2 regions of the Streptomyces sp. NPDC018947 genome follow, and region 1 is predicted to be linked to the other one. Evidence: predicted binding sites of a transcription regulator. Region 1 holds the regulator's gene; the other holds the start of a gene.
The links. Region 1 encodes HspR, which represses chaperone genes until heat shock. Its sites were predicted from a motif close to TTGAGNNNNNNNNNCTCAA; they were not measured.

Region 1 (6,114 bases):
CGACCTGGGCACGACTAACTCCGTCGTCAGCGTTCTGGAGGGCGGCGAGCCCACCGTCATCACCAACGCCGAGGGCGCCAGGACCACGCCGTCCGTCGTCGCCTTCGCCAAGAACGGTGAGGTGCTGGTCGGCGAGGTGGCCAAGCGTCAGGCGGTCACGAACGTCGACAGGACCATCCGGTCGGTCAAGCGCCACATGGGCACCGACTGGAAGATCAACCTGGACGGCAAGGACTTCAACCCGCAGCAGATCAGCGCCTTCGTGCTGCAGAAGCTGAAGCGGGACGCCGAGGCCTACCTGGGCGAGAAGGTGACCGACGCGGTCATCACCGTCCCCGCGTACTTCAACGACGCCGAGCGCCAGGCCACCAAGGAGGCCGGTGAGATCGCCGGTCTGAACGTGCTGCGCATCGTCAACGAGCCGACGGCCGCCGCCCTCGCGTACGGCCTCGACAAGGACGAGCAGGTCATCCTGGTCTTCGACCTCGGTGGCGGTACCTTCGACGTCTCGCTGCTGGAGATCGGCGACGGCGTCGTCGAGGTGAAGGCCACCAACGGTGACAACAACCTCGGTGGTGACGACTGGGACCAGCGCGTCGTCGACTACCTGGTCAAGCAGTTCCAGTCCGGCCACGGCGTGGACCTGTCCAAGGACAAGATGGCCCTCCAGCGTCTGCGCGAGGCCGCCGAGAAGGCCAAGATCGAGCTGTCCTCGTCCACCGAGACCTCGATCAACCTGCCCTACATCACGGCGTCCGCCGAGGGCCCGCTGCACCTGGACGAGAAGCTCACCCGCGCCCAGTTCCAGCAGCTCACCGCCGACCTCCTGGAGCGCTGCAAGACGCCGTTCCACAACGTCATCAAGGACGCCGGCATCCAGCTCTCCGAGATCGACCACGTCGTTCTCGTCGGTGGCTCCACCCGTATGCCCGCCGTCGCCGAGCTCGTCAAGGAGCTGACCGGCGGCAAGGAGGCCAACAAGGGCGTCAACCCCGACGAGGTCGTCTCCATCGGTGCCGCCCTGCAGGCCGGTGTCCTCAAGGGCGAGGTCAAGGACGTCCTGCTCCTCGACGTCACCCCGCTGTCCCTCGGCATCGAGACCAAGGGCGGCATCATGACCAAGCTGATCGAGCGCAACACCACGATCCCGACCAAGCGCTCCGAGATCTTCACCACGGCCGAGGACAACCAGCCGTCGGTGCAGATCCAGGTCTACCAGGGCGAGCGCGAGATCGCGGCGTACAACAAGAAGCTCGGGATGTTCGAGCTGACCGGTCTGCCGCCGGCGCCCCGCGGCGTCCCGCAGATCGAGGTCTCCTTCGACATCGACGCCAACGGCATCATGCACGTGACCGCGAAGGACCTGGGCACGGGCAAGGAGCAGAAGATGACCGTCACCGGCGGCTCCTCGCTGCCGAAGGACGAGGTCGACCGGATGCGCCAGGAGGCCGAGCAGTACGCGGAGGAGGACCACCGCCGCCGCGAGGCCGCCGAGACCCGCAACCAGGGCGAGCAGCTCGTCTACCAGACGGAGAAGTTCCTCAAGGACAACGAGGACAAGGTCCCCGGTGAGGTCAAGACGGAGGTCGAGCAGGCCGTCGCCGAGCTGAAGGAGAAGCTCAAGGGCGAGGACTCCGCCGAGATCCGCACCGCCACCGAGAAGGTCGCCGCCGTCTCGCAGAAGCTGGGCCAGGCCATGTACGCCGACGCCCAGGCCGCGCAGGCCACCGGCGGCGAGGCCCCGGGCGCCGGCGCCGGCAAGGGTGCCGACGACGACGTCGTCGACGCCGAGATCGTGGACGACGAGCGCAAGGACGGTGCGGCGTGACCGAGGAGACCCCGGGCTTCGACGAGAAGTCCGACGTCCCCTCTGGCGCCGCCCCTGACGCCGCCGAACCGACGGCCGCCTCCGACAAGGAAGCGGCCCCGGCCGGGGACGCGAGTGAGAACGCGGGTCTGGTGGCCGAGCTGGATCAGGCACGCAAGGCGCTCGACGAGCGCACGGCGGACCTCCAGCGCCTCCAGGCCGAGTACCAGAACTACCGCCGTCGGGTCGAGCGGGACCGCGTCGCGGTCAAGGAGATCGCCGTGGCGAACCTCCTGACCGAGCTGCTTCCCGTGCTCGACGACGTCGGCCGCGCCCGGGACCACGGCGAACTCGTCGGCGGATTCAAGTCCGTCGCCGAGTCGCTGGAGACCGTCGTGGCCAAGATGGGCCTCCAGCAGTTCGGCAAGGAGGGCGAGCCCTTCGACCCGACGATCCACGAGGCCCTGATGCACTCCTACGCACCGGACGTCACCGAGACGACGTGCGTGGCGATTCTGCAGCCCGGGTACCGGATCGGCGAGCGCACCATCCGCCCCGCGCGGGTGGCGGTGGCCGAGCCGCAGCCGGGTGCGCAGACCGTCAAGGCCGAGGAGCCGGCCGAGGCGGCCGACGACAAGGAGAACGGTGGCCCGGAGGAGGGCTGACGTCACGACGTACGCGTACGCAGGAGAGGAGGGACGTCGGGGATGAGCACCAAGGACTTCATCGAGAAGGACTACTACAAGGTCCTCGGCGTCCCCAAGGACGCCACCGAGGCCGAGATCAAGAAGGCGTACCGGAAGCTCGCCCGCGAGTTCCACCCGGACGCCAACAAGGGCAACACCAGGGCCGAGGAGCGCTTCAAGGAGATCTCCGAGGCGAACGACATCCTCGGTGACCCCAAGAAGCGCAAGGAGTACGACGACGCCCGCGCGCTGTTCGGCAACGGCGGGTTCCGCCCGGGGCCGGGCGCGGGCGGCGGCACGTTCAACTTCGACCTGGGCGACCTCTTCGGAGGCACCCAGGGCGGGGCCGGCGGCTTCGGCGGCGGTCTCGGTGACGTCTTCGGGGGCCTGTTCAACCGCACCGGCACCGGTGGCCCCGGCGCCGGCACGCGGACCCAGCCGCGGCGCGGCCAGGACGTCGAGTCCGAGGTGACCCTCAGCTTCACGGAGGCCATCGAGGGCGCGACGGTCCCGCTGCGGATGTCCAGCCAGCAGCCCTGCAAGGCCTGTTCGGGCACCGGCGACAAGAACGGCACACCGCGCGTGTGCCCGACCTGCGTCGGCACCGGCCAGGTGGCCCGGGGCTCCGGCGGCGGCTTCTCGCTGACCGACCCCTGCCCGGACTGCAAGGGCCGCGGCCTGATCGCGGAGAACCCCTGCGACGTCTGCAAGGGCTCCGGACGCGCCAAGTCCTCGCGGACGATGCAGGTCCGCATCCCGGCCGGGGTGTCGGACGGGCAGCGCATCCGGCTGCGCGGCAAGGGCGCTCCGGGCGAGCGGGGCGGCCCGGCGGGCGACCTGTACGTGGTCGTCCACGTCAAGGACCACCCCGTCTTCGGCCGCAAGGGCGACAACCTCACCGTCACCGTCCCGGTCACCTACGCCGAGGCCGCCCTCGGCGGCGAGGTCCGCGTCCCGACCCTGGGCGGACCGCCGGTCACGCTGAAGCTGCCGGCGGGCACGCCCAACGGCCGCACGATGCGCGCCCGGGGCAAGGGCGCGGTCCGCAAGGACGGCACCCGCGGCGACCTCCTGGTCACCGTCGAGGTGAGTGTCCCCAAGGACCTGACGGGGAAGGCTCGTGACGCGCTCGAGGCGTATCGCGAGGCGACCGCGGACGAGGATCCGCGGGCGGAGCTGTTCCAGGCCGCGAAGGGAGCTTGATGGGGATGGACGGTCGTCGACGCAATCCGTATGAACTGACCGAGGACACCCCGGTCTACGTCATCTCGGTGGCGGCCCAGCTCTCCGGTCTGCACCCGCAGACCCTGCGCCAGTACGACCGCCTCGGCCTGGTCTCCCCGGACCGCACGGCCGGGCGCGGCCGGCGCTACTCGGCCCGCGACATCGAACTGCTCCGCCAGGTGCAGCAGTTGTCGCAGGACGAGGGCATCAACTTGGCCGGAATCAAGCGCATCATCGAACTGGAGAACCAGGTCGCCGCGTTGCAGTCCCGCATAGCGGAGCTGTCGGACGCGCTGGAGGGCGCGGCCACGGCGATGCGCCAGCGGGAGGCGGCGGTGCACGCGTCGTACCGGCGCGACCTGGTCCCGTACCAGGAGGTCCAGCAGACCAGCGCGCTGGTGGTGTGGCGGCCCAAGCGGCAGCAGCAGTCCCCGGACTGACTCCCCGGAAGGGCCCGGAGGTTCACGCGACCTCCGGGCCCTTTCGCGTGCCGCCGCTCCGTCAGAGGCCGTATGACCGGCGGGCGGAGACCGTGTGAAAGTGGCCGGAAGGTGATTCCGCTCCGTCTTCACCGTGGCTGCGGAGCGTGGTGTTGTCATCTCGTTAAGTGGTTCCGCTTGACGGTGGGGGGCGGCGACGCGTTGGCTTTTCAGTCACCTGGGTTGCAATGCGGCCCCCGCGTCCGGAAGGCACCAGAAGTGAGCTCCTGCATCCGCCGTATCGCCATATCCGTGGCCGCGTCCACGATGACCGTTTCGCTGGCCGGCTGCGGAATGCTGGGCGCGTCGGACAGCAGCGACGACGCGAGCCCGTCCAAGGGCGACGACATCACGGTGGGCCTGCTGCTCCCGGAGACGGAGAACACGCGCTACGAGCAGTTCGACCACCCCATCTTCGAGAAGAAGATCTCCTCCCTGACCGGGGGCAAGGGCAAGGTCGCGTACGCCAACGCCGAGGCGGACGAGAAGAAGCAGACGGCGCAGATGCAGAAGATGATCGACGACAAGGTCGACGCGATCGTCCTCGACGCCGTGGACGCGCACGCCATCGCGCCCAGCGTGCGGAAGGCCAAGGACGCGGGCATCCCCGTCATCGCCTACGACCGGCTGGCCGAGGGCCCGATCACCGCCTACATCTCCTTCGACAACGAACTCGTCGGCGAGGTCCAGGGACGCTCCCTCGTCGAAGCGCTCGGCGACTCCCGCCGCTCGGCGAAGATCGTGATGATGAACGGCTCGCCCACCGACCCGAACGCCAAGCAGTTCAAGGCCGGCGCGATGTCCGAGCTGAACGGCAAGGTGACGATCGCCCGGTCCTACGACACCAAGGACTGGAAGCCGGACAACGCCGAGGCGAACATGGCCGAGGCGATCAAGGAGCTCGGCAAGAACAACATCGCCGGGGTCTACTCCGCCAACGACGGTGTGGCGGGCGGCGTCATCAAGGCCCTGGAGGACGCGGGCGTCACCGACCTGCCGCCGATCACCGGTCAGGACGCGGAGCTGGTGGCGGTCCAGCGGATCGTCTCGGGCGAGCAGTACATGAGCGTCTACAAGTCCTACCCGCAGCAGGCGGAGAGCGCCGCGGAGATGGTCGTGGCGCACATCCAGGGCCGGGACATCCAGTTCGACGCGCTCACCCGCGAGCGGGTCGACAGCCCCACCCAGCAGGGCGTCCCCGCGCAACTGGTGCCGGTCGTCGCGCTGACCAAGGGCAACATCGAGGAGACCGTGGTGGCCGACGGCTTCTACAAGGTCTCCGACATCTGCACGGCCGAGTACAAGGACGACTGCTCGGAGATCGGGCTCAAGTAGCCCGCGCCCACCGCCGGTGATACCGGGGCGAAGCGGAGCGCCCGGGGCGCCGGCCGCCGCTGAGCCGTGTTGCGGAGCCGATCGACGCCGCGCATAGTTGCGCTGCGGAAGGAGCCGGAAACCGGGGGTGGGATGGGCGATGGCCGGGCACGGGGCGCAGGAGCATCCACACGGTGCCGACCGGCTCTGCGCGCCCGGGGACCGCGTGTACTCCCGTGCCGTGCGAAGCGGCCGGGTGCCGCGCCGGGACGCGGAACAGGTGCCCTGTCTGCTGGAGCTGGCCCTGCTGCACCCCGACCCCGACGACATGGACTGGCTGGTGCCGACCTCCCCGCAGGAGGTCATGGCCCGGCTGCTGCGGGACGTGTACGACGAGGTGAGTGCGAGTCAGCGGCGGGTGGGCTCGGCGGTGGCGGCGTTCGACCGGTACGCGGGTCTGGGCCGCGAGATCCGGACGCAGGCCGGTACGGAGGGCACGGCGATCCGGGTCCTGGACGGGCTGGGCCGGATCCAGGCCGCGATGGACGAGGCCACGCAGGCGTGCACGACGGAGGTGCTCACCGTGCAGCCGGGCGGCATCCGG
Region 2 (6,114 bases), on a different contig from region 1:
CACCGGCCGCCACGCCGTCATCTACACGGCCACGAGCTGGTGGAAGCAGTGCACCGGCAACTACGGCGGCTTCGCGGTGAACAACCCGCTGTGGATCGCGCGGTACGCCTCCACCGTGGGCGAGCTGCCGGCCGGCTGGGGCTACTACACGATGTGGCAGTACACCTCGACCGGCCCCACGGTCGGGGACCACAACAAGTTCAACGGCGCCCTGGACCGCGTCCAGGCGCTCGCCAACGGCTGATCCGCACCGGGGCGGGGCCCGGGTCCCCCATGGGGACCCGGGCCCTCACCTCTCCCGGTGCGTCCGTCATGCCGCGACCGGAACCTCCGGCTCGGCACCGGTGGCCGCCGGTGCCAGGGCCAGCTCCAGAACCTGGCGGACGTCGGTGACGGTGTGGACGTCCAGCTTCTCCAGCACCTCCGCCGGCACGTCGTCCAGGTCGGGCTCGTTGCGCTTGGGGACGATCACCGTGGTGACGCCCGCCCGGTGCGCCGCGAGCAGCTTCTGCTTGACCCCGCCGATCGGCAGCACCCGGCCGGTCAGCGAGACCTCGCCGGTCATCGCCACGTCCGTGCGCACCAGCCGGCCCGACAGCAGCGAGGCGAGGGCCGTCGTCATCGTGATGCCGGCGCTCGGGCCGTCCTTGGGGACCGCGCCCGCCGGGAAGTGGATGTGCACGCCCCGGTCCTTCAGGTCCGCCACCGGCAGCTCCAGTTCGGCGCCGTGGCTGCGCAGGAAGCTCAGCGCGATCTGCGCCGACTCCTTCATCACGTCACCGAGCTGACCGGTCAGGGTCAGTCCGGCCGCGCCCGTCTCCGGGTCGGCCAGCGACGCCTCGACGTACAGCACGTCGCCGCCCGCGCCGGTCACCGCGAGTCCCGTGGCCACGCCGGGCACCGAGGTGCGCCGTTCGGCCGGGTCCTGGGCGGACTCGGGCACGTGGTGCGGCCGGCCGATGAGGTCGCGCAGGTCGCCGTCGGTGACGGTGAACGGCAGCTGACGCTCGCCCAGTTCGTGCTGGGCCGCCACCTTGCGCAGCAGCCGCGCGATGGACCGCTCCAGGGTGCGCACACCGGCCTCGCGCGTGTACTCGCCGGCCAGCTTGCGCAGCGCGCCCTCGTCGACCGTGACCTCCTCCCGGTCCAGGCCGGCCCGCTCCAACTGGCGCGGGAGCAGGTGGTCACGGGCGATGACGACCTTCTCGTCCTCGGTGTAGCCGTCCAGGCGCACGATCTCCATCCGGTCGGCCAGCGCCTCCGGGATCGCCTCCAGCACATTGGCGGTGGCGAGGAAGACGACGTCCGACAGGTCGAGTTCCACCTCCAGGTAGTGGTCCCGGAAGGTGTGGTTCTGCGCCGGGTCCAGCACCTCCAGGAGGGCCGCGGCCGGGTCGCCCCGGAAGTCCGAGCCGACCTTGTCGATCTCGTCCAGCAGGACCACCGGGTTCATCGACCCGGCCTCCTTGACCGCCCGCACGATCCGGCCGGGCAGCGCGCCGACGTACGTACGCCGGTGGCCGCGGATCTCGGCCTCGTCGCGGACGCCGCCGAGGGCGACGCGGACGAACTTGCGGCCCATCGCGTGCGCGACGGACTCGCCGAGGCTGGTCTTGCCGACGCCGGGCGGCCCGACGAGCGCGAGCACGGCCCCGCCGCGGCGGCCGCCGATCACGCCCAGGCCGCGGTCACCGCGCCGCTTGCGCACGGCGAGGTACTCGGTGATCCGCTCCTTGACGTCCTCCAGGCCCGCGTGCTCGGCGTCCAGGACCGCCTTGGCGCCCTGGATGTCGTAGGCGTCCTCGGTCCGCTCGCTCCAGGGCATCTCCAGGACCGTGTCCAGCCAGGTGCGGATCCAGGAGCCCTCGGGCGACTGGTCGGAGGCGCGCTCCAGCTTGTCGACCTCCTTGAGCGCGGCCTCGCGGACCTTCTCGGGCAGGTCGGCGGCCTCGACGCGGGCGCGGTAGTCGTCGGACTCCTCGCCCTCCTGCTCGCCGTTGAGCTCGCGCAGCTCCTTGCGGACGGCTTCGAGCTGGCGGCGCAGCAGGAACTCGCGCTGCTGCTTGTCCACGCCCTCCTGGACGTCCTTGGCGATGGTCTCGGCGACCTCCTGCTCGGCGAGGTGGTCGCGGAGCTGCTGCGTGGCGAGCCTCAGACGGGCGACCGGGTCGGCGGTCTCCAGCAGCTCGACCTTCTGCTCGGTGGAGAGGAAGGGCGAGTAGCCGGAGTTGTCGGCGAGCGCGGAGACGTCGTCGATGGCCTGGACGCGGTCCACGACCTGCCAGGCGCCGCGCTTGCGCAGCCAGGCGGTGGCCAGGGCCTTGTACTCCTTGACCAGCTCGGCGACCTGCCCGGGCAGCGGGTCGGGCACGCTCTCGTCCGTCCGCGCGCCCTCGACCCACAGGGCGGCGCCGGGGCCGGTGGTGCCGGCGCCGATGCGCACCCGCCCCCGGCCGCGGACCAGCGCGCCCGGGTCGCCGTCGGCCAGCCTGCCGACCTGCTCAACCGTGCCGAGGACACCGGTCTTCGCGTACGTGCCGTCGACGCGGGGCACGAGGAGGACCCGGGGCTTGCCGGGTTCGGACCTGGCGGCGGCCTGGGCGGCCTCCACCGCGGCCCGTACCTCGGAATCGCTCAGGTCCAGGGGGACGACCATCCCCGGCAGCACGACCTCGTCGTCGAGCGGCAGCACGGGCAGGGTGAGCGGTGTGAAGGCGTCGGACTCAGCAGCCATGATCTCCCCTTCGGCAGTCAAGTTGAGTTATGCCGACTCAATGCTTGGCGACCGGTGAATGTTCCCCGAACCGCGTTCGCTGTGAGCGATCAAGGGGAGAGCCGGCCGCGAGGAGCCCGTCACCGAGGTCGAGCGCGTTCCCGCGCTCGGCCATTCCCCGCCCGCGGGAGTGCCAGGATGGGGCGATGCCCATCACCTCTTACGACTCCTACGACACCCCGGAAGTGCTGGACCGTCGCGAGGGCCCGTACGGCGAGGTCGTCCTGCGCCGGCACGGGGCGTTGCTCCAGATCATCGCGAACGGCTGCTTCCTGATGGACACCTCCGACGGCCGCTCGGAGCGGCGGCTCGTGGACGCGGCCGCCGAGGCGCTCGACGGGCGGGCGGCCCCGCACGTGCTGATCGGCGGACTGGGTGTCGGCTTCTCGCTCGCACACGCCGCGGGCGACCCCCGCTGGGGCCGGATCGCGGTCGTCGAACGCGAGCCCGCCGTCATCGACTGGCACCGGCGCGGACCGCTCGCCGAGGTGTCCGCCGCCGCGCTGGCCGACCCGCGCGCACGGATCGTGGAGGCGGATCTGGTGGAGTACGTCAATGAGACTTCCGACACGTACGACGCGCTGTGCCTCGACATCGACAACGGCCCCGACTGGACCGTCACCGAGGGCAACGACGGACTGTACTCACCGGCCGGACTGGCAAGCTGCGCAAGGGTGTTGAGGCCCGGCGGGGTGCTCGCGGTGTGGTCGGCCCAGCCCTCTCCGGAATTCGAAGAAACCTTGCGTAATGCCGGGTTCCAGCAGGTGCGTACCGAAGAGATCCCCGTTGCCCGGGGCGTTCCGGACGTCGTCCACCTCGCCGTCCGGCCTGGATAGCAATGCCGCGGTGACTCCCCGTACGCTGCTGCCCTGACACAGATCATTCAAGCGTCAAGCGCAGTCATGGGATCACCCCACGGATTCCGGAAAGCACACCTCAGGGGCGGGCGATGGAGCAGACACAGACCTCCCACAACGGCACGGCGGCGGCAGCCACCCAGGGCGCTCAGCGCCGGGTGCTGGTGGTCGAGGACGACCAGACGATCGTGGACGCCATCGCGAACCGCCTGCGCGCCGAGGGCTTCCTGGTGCAAACGGCGGGTGACGGCCCGGCGGCGGTCGACACGGCCGAGGCCTGGCAGCCCGATCTGCTGATCCTCGACATCATGCTGCCCGGCTTCGACGGCCTGGAGGTGTGCCGGCGCGTGCAGGCCCAGCGGCCGGTGCCGGTGCTGATGCTCACCGCGCGCGACGACGAGACGGACATGCTGGTCGGGCTCGGCGTGGGCGCCGACGACTACATGACCAAGCCGTTCTCGATGCGCGAGCTCGCCGCCCGCGTGCACGTGCTGCTGCGCCGGGTGGAGCGGGCCGTCGTGGCCGCCTCGACGCCGCGCAGCGGCATCCTGCGCCTCGGCGAGCTGGAGATCGACCACGCGCAGCGCCGGGTACGGGTGCGCAGCGAGGACGTCCACCTCACCCCCACCGAGTTCGACCTGCTGGTGTGCCTGGCGAACACGCCCCGCGCGGTGCTCTCCCGCGAGCATCTGCTCGCCGAGGTCTGGGACTGGGCGGACGCCTCCGGCACCCGGACCGTCGACAGCCACATCAAGGCGCTGCGCCGCAAGATCGGCGCCGAGCGCATCCGCACGGTGCACGGCGTGGGCTACGCCCTGGAGACGCCGACGCCATGAGCGACGGACGGGAAGCCGCACGGAGGAGCCCCGGGGACCCCTGGGGCGGCGTACGCCCGTTCTCGATCAAGACCAAGCTCGGCGCGCTGGTCGTCACGTCGGTGCTGATCACCACCGGCCTGTCGGTGATCGCCGTGCACACCAAGACGGAACTGCGCTTCATCACGGTCTTCTCGATGATCGCCACGCTGCTGATCACGCAGTTCGTGGCCCACTCGCTGACCGCGCCGCTGGACGAGATGAACGCCGTGGCCCGGTCCATCTCGCACGGCGACTACACGCGCCGGGTGCGCGAGAACCGCCGCGACGAGCTGGGCGACCTGGCGGTCACGATCAACCGCATGGCCGACGACCTGGAGGCCCAGGACCTCCAGCGCAAGGAGCTGGTGGCGAACGTCTCGCACGAGCTGCGCACCCCCATCGCGGGCCTGCGCGCGGTGCTGGAGAACATCGTCGACGGCGTCACCGAGGCCGACCCGGAGACCATGCGGACCGCGCTGCGCCAGACCGAGCGGCTCGGCCGGCTGGTCGAGACGCTGCTGGACCTCTCCCGCCTGGACAACGGCGTCGTACCGCTGCGCAAGCGGCGCTTCGAGGTGTGGCCCTATCTGGCGGGCGTGCTGAAGGAGGCCAACATGGTCGCCTCGGCGCGCGCGGGCATCGCTTCCGGGTCCGGAAGCCACACGCGCACCGACGTGCACCTGGCCCTCGACGTGTTCCCGGCCGGCCTGACCGCCCACGCCGACCCCGAGCGCATCCACCAGGTGGTCGCCAACCTCATCGACAACGCGGTCAAGCACAGCCCGCCGCACGGCCGCGTGACGGTCAGGGCGCGGCCCGGGACGCAGCCGGAGTCCCTGGAGCTGGAGGTTCTGGACGAGGGTCCGGGCATTCCGCGTTCGGAATGGCGACGGGTGTTCGAGCGGTTCAACCGGGGTTCCGTGTCCCGGCCGCACGGCCCGGGCAGCGACGGAGGCACCGGTCTCGGGCTCGCGATCGCGCGGTGGGCGGTGGATCTGCACGGCGGCCGGATCGGAGTGGCCGAATCCGAGCGGGGCTGCCGGATTCTCATCACTCTTCCGGGCCTGCCAACGGCGTCGAGTTGACGTAGGGTTCGAATCCAGGCACCAAGATCCACAGACGTTCGCCCTGACGGACACGTGTGATCAGGCGCGAGCCCGCGCGCATCGCCCGCCGTGCCGCGGTGTCCCCTTCCCGGACACAACGGAACCTGGCTTGTTTCCCGCCATTTCCAGCGCCGAAACGCTGTCCACGATGTGACTTACGCGACGTTGAACGGGCCCGGTCTGACCTTCCGGGCCGGGGAGGCGTAGCCTTGATTCCCGCTGTCCACCACCTTGTGAAGCGGAAGAGGGCGGTTCTCGCCGTGTCGCCACAGTCCCCCAGTAACTCGAGCATCTCGACCGACACCGACCAAGCGGGCAAGAACCCCGCCGCTGCGTTCGGTGCCAACGAGTGGCTCGTCGACGAGATCTATCAGCAGTACCTCCAGGACCCGAACTCCGTGGATCGTGCCTGGTGGGACTTCTTCGCCGACTACAAGCCGGGGGCGGCCGCCGCCCAGGCCGCGTCCGGTGCCGCGACGCCCACGGGCACCGCACCCGCGCCGCAAGCGCCTCCGGCGCCC

Region 2: lon (endopeptidase La) is a predicted target of HspR. The motif match lies at 2,757-2,775, and genes of this name have one in related genera.

What each region holds. Positions count from the first base shown of each region.
Region 1 covers NZ_JBIRZD010000004.1:234,895-241,008, reverse strand. Annotated here, with positions in the region: gene dnaK (molecular chaperone DnaK) at 1-1,828, shown strand, start outside; gene grpE (nucleotide exchange factor GrpE) at 1,825-2,472, shown strand; gene dnaJ (molecular chaperone DnaJ) at 2,515-3,696, shown strand; gene ACH499_RS11330 (heat shock protein transcriptional repressor HspR) at 3,702-4,157, shown strand; gene ACH499_RS11325 (sugar ABC transporter substrate-binding protein) at 4,416-5,531, shown strand; gene ACH499_RS11320 (LuxR C-terminal-related transcriptional regulator) at 5,671-6,114, shown strand, end outside.
Region 2 covers NZ_JBIRZD010000016.1:61,058-67,171, reverse strand. Annotated here, with positions in the region: gene ACH499_RS27360 (lysozyme) at 1-244, shown strand, start outside; gene lon (endopeptidase La) at 311-2,734, opposite strand; gene ACH499_RS27350 (spermidine synthase) at 2,920-3,609, shown strand; gene ACH499_RS27345 (response regulator transcription factor) at 3,723-4,466, shown strand; gene ACH499_RS27340 (ATP-binding protein) at 4,463-5,572, shown strand; gene ACH499_RS27335 (multifunctional oxoglutarate decarboxylase/oxoglutarate dehydrogenase thiamine pyrophosphate-binding subunit/dihydrolipoyllysine-residue succinyltransferase subunit) at 5,854-6,114, shown strand, end outside.